2 regions of the Novosphingobium sp. HR1a genome follow, and region 2 is predicted to be linked to the other one. Evidence: riboswitches for the same ligand, from Rfam matches in the RefSeq annotation. Region 2 holds a riboswitch; the other holds the start of a gene.
What was found. Region 2 has a riboswitch for thiamine pyrophosphate ahead of thiC (phosphomethylpyrimidine synthase ThiC). Riboswitches for the same ligand answer to the same signal wherever they lie in the genome.

Region 1 (4,207 bases), on a different contig from region 2:
GACCGGCGACCTGCGGCGCTTCTTCGCGGGCGACCCGGACGCGGGCGCATTCATGACGGGCTTCTTCCCGGTCATGATGTTCGGCCTGCCCGCGGCCTGCCTCGCGATGTACCGCTCGGCCCTGCCAGAGCGGCGCAAGGCGACCGGAGGCATGTTGCTGAGCCTGGCTGCGACCTCGTTCCTGACCGGGGTGACCGAGCCGATCGAGTTCAGCTTCATGTTCCTCGCGCCCGTGCTCTTCGTGGTCCATGCGGTGCTGACGGGCGTGTCGATGGCGTTGATGTCGGCGCTGGACGTCCATCTCGGCTTCGGGTTTTCCGCCGGGCTGTTCGATTACGTGCTCAACTTCGGCAAGGCGCAGAAGCCTCTGCTGCTGTTGCCGGTCGGCCTGGCTTACTTCGCGGTCTATTACGGAGTGTTTCGCTGGGTAATCCTGCGTTTCGACCTCAAGACCCCGGGCCGAGAAGCCGTCGCAGGCATGGCCGAGCGGCGCGAGCGTCCCGCCGGGGAGCGGGGGCTGGCTTTCCTCGACGCGCTTGGGGGCACAGAAAACCTGCGCGAGATCGGGGCATGCACCACGCGCCTGCGCCTTGTCGTTGCGGAGCAGGGCTTGATCGATGAGGCGGAACTGCGGGCGCTGGGCGCCAAGGGCATCATCCGGCCTTCGGCGCATGGCCTGCAGGTTGTGCTCGGCCCGATCGCGGACGCGGTGGCGGACGAGATCCGCGCTGCGGCGCACGGCGGGGCAAGGACTCCCGTCGCCGCCGTGCCTTCGCCGAAAGTCGAGGCGGATGGGACCGAGGCGTTCGATCCTGCCCGACTGCCTGCGGATGTACGCAAGGCAATCGGACCCGACGCGGCGATATGGGCCACGCACGGGCGTCTTCTCGTAGATGCCTCCGCGAAACCGGACCTTGAAGCGCTGGCAGGCCATGGGCTGCGGCGCGGCGCGTTGGTGGGCACGCGCTGGCACCTCCTGTTCGAACCCGTCGCAGTGGAGCGCTGGCGCTCGCCGAGCTGAGGCGAGGACTGCAGGGAAGGTATTTTCGATACCAATGCGATACTAATGATATTGGTGTTGTCCCGATCCCTTTCCCGGCGTATGCCGGGACATAGAGGAGAACTATGGCAGCCGTGGACAAGATCGGCCCGCTTCGCGACAGCGAGACCGGCCCCCGCTACATGCGCCTCCAGCGGCTCATCCGTGACGCTATCGAAAAGCACCGGATCGCGGTGGGGGCGGCCCTGCCGACCGAGCGCGAACTGGTGGAGGAATACGGCGTCTCGCGCGTCACCGTCCGCAAGGCGGTCGATGGCCTGGTCGACGAAGGCATGCTCGAGCGGCGGCAGGGTGCGGGCACCTTCGTCGCCGCGCCGCGCGCATCCGATCAGGGCCAGCGCGTGGAAAAGAGCTTCTCGATCATGACCTCCTTCTCCGAGGACATGGCCGCGCGCGGACGCAAGCCGACCAACGTGTGGATCGACCGCTCCGAAGGCGTGGTGACGCCGGACGAGGCGATGCTGCTCGGCCTCTCGCCGGGCTCGCGAATCCTGCGCTTCAACCGCATCCGCTGCGCCGACGGCGAGACGATGGCGATCGAACATGCCGTCGTCCCGGGCTGGGCGCTGCCCTCGCCCGAGGTGGTCGGGGATTCGCTCTATGCCGCCCTCGATGCGGAGGGTCACCGGCCGGTGCGCGCGCTGCAGCGGCTGCGCTCGGTGGGTTTCAGCCCGGAACATGCCGCAATGCTCGGTATCTCGGCCGGCGATCCGTGCCTTGCCATCGAGCGCCGCGCGTTCCTGCCCGATGGCCGTCTGGTCGAGGCGACCAACTGTTACTACCGGGGCGATGCTTATGACCTCGTCGTCGAACAGGGCGATTACTGACCCGAACCTGTAATAATATCGCTTCCCACTTCGCATCGAAGCGCCTAAGGCGCGCTCCATCCCCGGGGGGCCGCTCATGCGCGGCTGAGAGGTGGTCAGCAGACCACGACCCGCTGAACCTGATCCGGTTGACACCGGCGTAGGGAGGGCTGGCGGCAGGTCCGTTATCCCTCCGAGTGGAGTGGACGCGAGACTATGACGGGCAATTTTTCGTATCTTTGTGGCGCGGCGCTGGCATTCCCGGCCCTATTTACGGCGGCGTTCGCGGCGGCTCCGGCGCTGGCTGACGAGGCCGATGCCTCGCCGATCCAGGTCATCGGTCATGCCGACCCCGAGGGCCTGCTGCCCGACCAGACCGAACCCAAGGCGGTCAGCGCGATCTCGTCCGAGTTCATCGTCAAGCAGGCACCGACGTTCAACGCCTTCCAGCTGGTGAACCTGCTGCCCGGCGCCAATGTATCGATGAGCGACCCTTACGGGCTCTCGGCCAGTTCCAGCCTGACACTGCGCGGGCTGGGGCAGGACCAGATCGGCGTGCTGATGGAAGGGGCGCCGCAGAACGACATCGGCTATTACAACGCCTATCCCTCGCAGTTCGCCGATGCCGAGAACGTGCGTCAGGTCAGGCTCGTGCAGGGCGGAGCGGACATCGACGCGCCGGTCGTCGCGGCGGCGGGAGGTCTGCTGTCGCTGACGCTGGACGATCCCAAGGAGCGGATGGGCGGGCTGGTCAACTTGTCGGTCGGTTCGTTCGACGAACGGCGCGTTTTCGCGCGCTTAGATACCGGCGAGATCGGCAATACCGGGCTCAAGGCCTTCGTGTCGTACTCCAACAACCGCGCCGACAACTGGCGGGGGCCGGGCTTCGACAAGCGCCAGCACATCGACGCCAAGCTGCTCGCTGAATGGGGCGAGGGCAACCGCGCCAGTCTGGCCCTGTCGTTCAACGAGGCCGAGACTTCGGGCTATCCGGCGCCGACGCTGGCCGACTGGCGCGCTTACGGTCGCGGTTTCAATTACAGCACGAAGTATACCGAGGGCGATACCGGGTACTGGCGCCTTTACCGCGCGCCGTTCCGTAACCTCTACGCCTCCGCGCCGGTGCATCTGAACTTCGGCAGCGGCCTGACGCTCGACAGCACCACGTATCTCCAGTTCGGCTACGGCAATGCGCCTTACGGGACGCAGTTGACCACGACCGGCAATTACCTCGGCACCGAGGAGCTGACGCAGCCGGTGGAACTGCCGGGCGCCGTGGACGGCCTCGCCACGGTGATGGGGAACTGGACCGGCAAGCAGATGCGGACCGGCAACGTCAGCAAGCTGACGCTGGAGGCCGGCGCGCACACGATCACGGCGGGGCTCTGGTTCGACTACGGCACGGACCGCGTGCAGCAGACCTACACCTCGATCGGTGCGGACGGGCAACCCTTCGACAAGTGGGGTTATCCGCGCAAGGCTATCCGCACTGCGGACGGCCGCCTGCTCGCTTACGAGAACGCGCGTACGGTCACGGTGACCAAGGGCTTCTTCGTCGCCGACAGCGTGACCGTCACGCCGCGCCTGACCGTCGATGTGGGCTTCAAGGGCGTGGATTTGCTGCGCAATGGCCGCAACCATCTGCCGGGGCCGCAGGACAAGGTGCATACCGACAGCTTCGCGGCGCTTCCGCGCGCGTCGGTGCACTACAAGCTGGACGAGCGGCAGCAGTTGTTCGCCAACGTGACCACGAACTTCCGCACGCCTAACGAGTTCGCGCTCTACAACAGCTACTATGGCGGCGAGGTGGTGCAGCAGGGGACTTCGAACCTCAAGAACGAGTACTCGGTCTCCGAGGAACTGGGTTATCGCTATATCGGGCCGAGCCTGTCATTTTCGCTGACCGCGTTCCATTACCACTTCCGCAACCGGCAGGTGGCGACGGTGATCAATAGCGGCGGGGCGCTGGTCAATTCTACGGTCAATGGCGGCAGTCAGACCAGCTACGGCCTCGATGCCGAGATCGACTATCGCCCGGCCAAGGGCGTGAGCATCTACGCCTCGGGCGAATATCTGCACACGCGGCAGGACGACGATCTGGCTATCGGCGGCGACTATCTGCCGACGAAGGGCAAGCGCGCGGTTTCGAGCCCCGAGTTCCAGTTTGCCGTGGGCAGCACCTATGACGACGGGCGCCTGTTCGGCAGCACCGCGCTCAAGTACGTTGGGCGGCAATATTCGTCGTTCATGAACGACGAGAGCATCAAGGGCTATGCGACGCTCGACCTAGCGATCGGTGTGCATCTGGCCGGGCTGATCGATGCGCAGCGCATGGACTTGC
Region 2 (4,207 bases):
AGATCGGCGGCATGGGCGGCCAGCTTGTAAGTAACCACGCCGACTTTCACGTCGTCGCGGTCGGGCAGGCCGAGGTGCTCCTTGGGCGTCACGTAGCAGAGCATCGCCGTGCCGTACCAGCCGATCATCGCGGCACCGATGCCGCTGGTGATGTGATCGTAGCCTGGAGCGATGTCGGTGACGAGCGGACCGAGGGTATAGAACGGCGCCTCACCGCAGGCGGCCAGCTGCTTTTCCATGTTCTCCTTGACCTTGTGCATCGGCACATGGCCCGGCCCCTCGATCATGACCTGCACGTCCTGCTCCCAGGCGCGCTTGGTCAGTTCCCCCAGCGTGTAGAGTTCGGCGAACTGCGCCTCGTCGTTGGCATCCGCGATCGAGCCGGGGCGCAGGCCATCGCCCAGCGAGTAGGCGACGTCGTAGGCCTTCATGATCTCGGTGATTTCGTCGAAGCGTTCGTAGAGGAACGATTCCTTGTGATGCGCCAGGCACCACTTGGCCATGATCGAGCCGCCGCGGCTGACGATGCCGGTGACGCGCTTCGCCGCCAGCGGCACGAAGGGCAGGCGAACCCCGGCGTGGATGGTGAAGTAATCGACGCCCTGCTCGGCCTGTTCGATCAGGGTGTCGCGGAAGACTTCCCAGGTCAGGTCCTCGGCAATGCCGCCGACTTTCTCCAGCGCCTGATAGATCGGCACGGTGCCGATCGGCACGGGCGAGTTTCGGATGATCCATTCGCGCGTGTCGTGGATGTTGCGCCCGGTCGAAAGATCCATGACGGTGTCGGCGCCCCAGCGGATCGACCAGACCATCTTGTCGACCTCGTTCGCCACGTCCGACGCGACAGCAGAGTTGCCGATATTGGCGTTGATCTTGACCAGGAAATTGCGCCCGATCGCCATCGGCTCGCTTTCGGGGTGGTTGATGTTGGAGGGGATGATGGCGCGGCCGCGCGCGACTTCCTCGCGCACGAACTCGGGCGTCACGTAGTCCGGGATCGATGCGCCCCAACTTTCACCATCTCTGGCCTGCCCGTCGCGCACGTATTCCTTGAGCATGGCGCGGCCGAGGTTCTCGCGCTCCGCCACATATTCCATCTCCGGCGTGATGATCCCGCGCCGGGCGTAGTGCATCTGGCTGACGTTCATGCCCGCCTTCGCGCGCAAGGGCCGCCTGACGACGTTGGGGAAGGCCGGAACCCCTGCCGAACGGTCAGGCCCCTTGATGCCGTTGTCCTCGGGCTTCACCTCGCGCGCGGCGTAATCCTCCACGTCGCCGCGCGCCGTGATCCATTCGCGGCGCTTGGGGGCGAGGCCCGCCGAAATGTCGATCGTGACATCAGGATCGGTATAAGGGCCGGAGGTGTCGTAGACCCGCACCGGGGCCTCGCCGCTGCCGGGTTCGAGGTGGATTTCGCGCATCGCCACGCCCAGCGGGCCGACGTGGATCTTCCTCGATCCACGGATGGGGCCGGTGGTCACGCCGATCTCGAGCTTGGAATTGATGTCTGCCATGGATTGCCTCTCTTTTTCTCCATGGGACGAAAAAAGAGACGCATTGCGGGCGTTGAAACATGCTCAAACCCGACGCTCCACTTCCTCCGCCCGTACTAACGGGTTCAGGTTCAACGGGTCTTGTGGAGCATACCCACAACTCTCAGCCACTTGCTGGCTCCCCGGGGACGGCGCAGTGATAGACGCGCGTATCGGCGGGGTCTAGAGGCTTGAGCCCATGCCGATGCTCTATCGCCTCGACGCGCCCGCGCCGCATGTCGCGCGCTCCTTCGGGGCCGAATCCGGCAATGACCCGTGGGACGGCGGCCACGTCGCGCCCGGGCAGTTCGCGCCGGTCATCACGGCAGGGCGAGAGGCGATCGCCGGGCCGAGGCCGCACTATCGCACCCCGCGCCGGATGATCCCGCGCCTCTGGGGCGTACCGCCGCCTCCCTCGGTCCACGAACAGCGCGGCATCCTGACGGTGCGCAACCTCGACAGCCCGTTCTGGATCGGCAACTTGCGCAACAGCGAGTTCCGCTGCCTAGTCCCCGCCACCGCCTTCATGGAGTGGGGCCGCCCCTCGCCCACGGATGGCAAGCGCCGCCAGTGCTGGTTCGCCTGCGCCGACCAACCGGTCTTCGCCATGGCGGCGGTATGGAAGGACAGCGAGATTCCCTCCTTCGCCCTCCTCGCCTGCGAAGCGAACGCGGCACTGAGAGCAGAGGGGCGAGAGACGATGCCCGCGATCCTCCCACCCGATCCGGCCGTGCAGGACACCTGGCTGCGCGGCGCCTGGGACCGCGCGAAGAGCCTCATCGTGCCTTACTCCTCGTCCCTCATGGAGATGCGTGTGGCGGGCTGAGCCCATCGCTATCCGAGACGCGACCAATCCCGTGCCGCATGCTTGTTGCTCCTCCGATAACGATCAACTTTCTCGATCGCAGTAAGGGGAGTGTAAAATGATCGAGCAGAACGACGCGGCAAAACTGAACCGACGAACCGCCTTGGGACTGGGCGCCACCGCGCTTGCCGCAGCCTCGCTTCCGGCGGCGGCGGCAACGCCGAAGAAGCGCCTGCTCGACACCGCCAATGCAGCCGACGCTTCGCTGATCTATCGCAAGCTGCGCTATCGCACGGACGACGGCTTGGTCTTCTCGTGGATCAAGGGTCCGTACATGGCCGCGACGGGCGGCGACCTGATCCCGGTCTATGCGATCAATCTCGGATCGATCCAGCGCATCACGCACAACGCCGACGGCAGTTTCGAGCTGATCGACCTGGAGATCAGCTTCCGCGTCGATATCGACACCGGCCGTCGCCTCACCGACCTCCGCAACCCGATCACGGGAGAGACCGTGAAAGTCGGCGGTCGCGGCCCGATCCCCACGCGCGTGCGGGTTTCGGCGACCAACGAGATCGACATTCCCGATATTCCGGGCGCGCCCCGTTTCGAGCACGTCCACACCCCCGCCGTGCCCTTCACCCTGCGCACCGGCGAGATCGCGGTGCGCGACCGCTCGCACGCCAGAGTGACCGCTCCCGACGGCTCGGTGTCCTATCTGAACGAAGTGAGCACCCTGTCCGCGCCAAGCGCGCTGGTGCTGGACCCGGCGGTCACCAACGTCGACACGCGGGTGCAGTCCAACGACGTGCGCAGCTGGCCGGAATGGCTGCGGATGGGCGATCGCCCCGGTACGCTCAACCTGTTCGGCAACGGCGGCAAGGTGAAGCGCTTCGAAGACCTTCCGGCGGACTGGCACGCCATGCTCGAGACGTATTATCCGCAGATCGCCAAGGACCCCGTCGCCGCTCTCGACAAGGCGGGGTAACAGGGCACGCCTTGTCTCAGGCAAGGAAGGTGGCCATCTGCGGTAGATGGCCTCCGCGACCCTCGACGCCCTGCTCGGCGAAATCCGCGCCTGCCGCCTGTGCGAGACGGCGCTGGGCTTCGAGCCGCGCCCGTTCGTCGCGGCCAGCCCCTCCGCGCGCCTGCTCATCATCGGGCAGGCGCCGGGCAGCAAGGTCCATGCCAGCGGCATAGGCTGGGACGACGACAGCGGCGACCGGCTGCGCGGCTGGCTGGGGCTCGACAAGGCCATGTTCTACGACACCGCGAAAGTCGCGCAGATGCCCTCCGGCTTCTGCTATCCGGGCAAGGCGAGCGGCGGCGACAAGCCCCCTCGCCCCGAATGCGCCCCGCGCTGGCACGCGCCGCTACTGGCCGAACTGCCGCAGCGGCGCCTGACCCTGCTGGTGGGGCAGTACGCCCAGAAACGCTACCTGCCGCGCGGCTTCGCGCCCAACCTCACCGAAACGGTGCGACGGTGGCGCGAGGCGCCGGAAGGACTGTTCCCCCTTCCGCATCCGGCGTGGCGCAGCCGGCTGTGGATGGCGAAGCACCCGTGGTTCGAAGCGGAAGTGCTGCCTGACTTGCGCCGGAAGGTGATCGAAGCCGTCGAAGGCTCCCCGCATCAGAACGTATAGGCCACGCCCGCGCCCAGGACCCACTGGTTCGCACTGCCCCGCAGCGAGGTGAACGGCGTGTCCTTGCCGTCGTTCAGCATGCGCGAATAGTTCGCCACTCCGAACACCGAAAGCCCACCGTCGCGCACGTCGCCGGAGAGGTCATAAGCCATCAGCAGCGAGGTGTTGACGCTGTCCCAGCCGCCCTTGGCATTGTAGACCGGCAGCCCGCTCGCAAGGCTCTGCCC

Region 1: it holds a riboswitch for thiamine pyrophosphate, as region 2 does, so the genes downstream of both, HWN72_RS25955 (TonB-dependent receptor) here and thiC (phosphomethylpyrimidine synthase ThiC) in region 2, are expected to answer to the same signal.

What each region holds. Positions count from the first base shown of each region.
Region 1 is NZ_JABXWS010000097.1:101,461-105,667, reverse strand. It holds gene nagE (N-acetylglucosamine-specific PTS transporter subunit IIBC) at 1-1,021, shown strand, start outside; gene HWN72_RS25960 (GntR family transcriptional regulator) at 1,126-1,887, shown strand; TPP riboswitch at 1,941-2,050, shown strand; gene HWN72_RS25955 (TonB-dependent receptor) at 2,083-4,207, shown strand, end outside.
Region 2 is NZ_JABXWS010000048.1:3,240-7,446, forward strand. It holds gene thiC (phosphomethylpyrimidine synthase ThiC) at 1-1,514, opposite strand, end outside; TPP riboswitch at 1,578-1,688, opposite strand; gene HWN72_RS12300 (SOS response-associated peptidase family protein) at 1,732-2,358, shown strand; gene HWN72_RS12305 (DUF1838 family protein) at 2,456-3,325, shown strand; gene HWN72_RS12310 (uracil-DNA glycosylase family protein) at 3,372-3,980, shown strand; gene HWN72_RS12315 (MipA/OmpV family protein) at 3,968-4,207, opposite strand, start outside.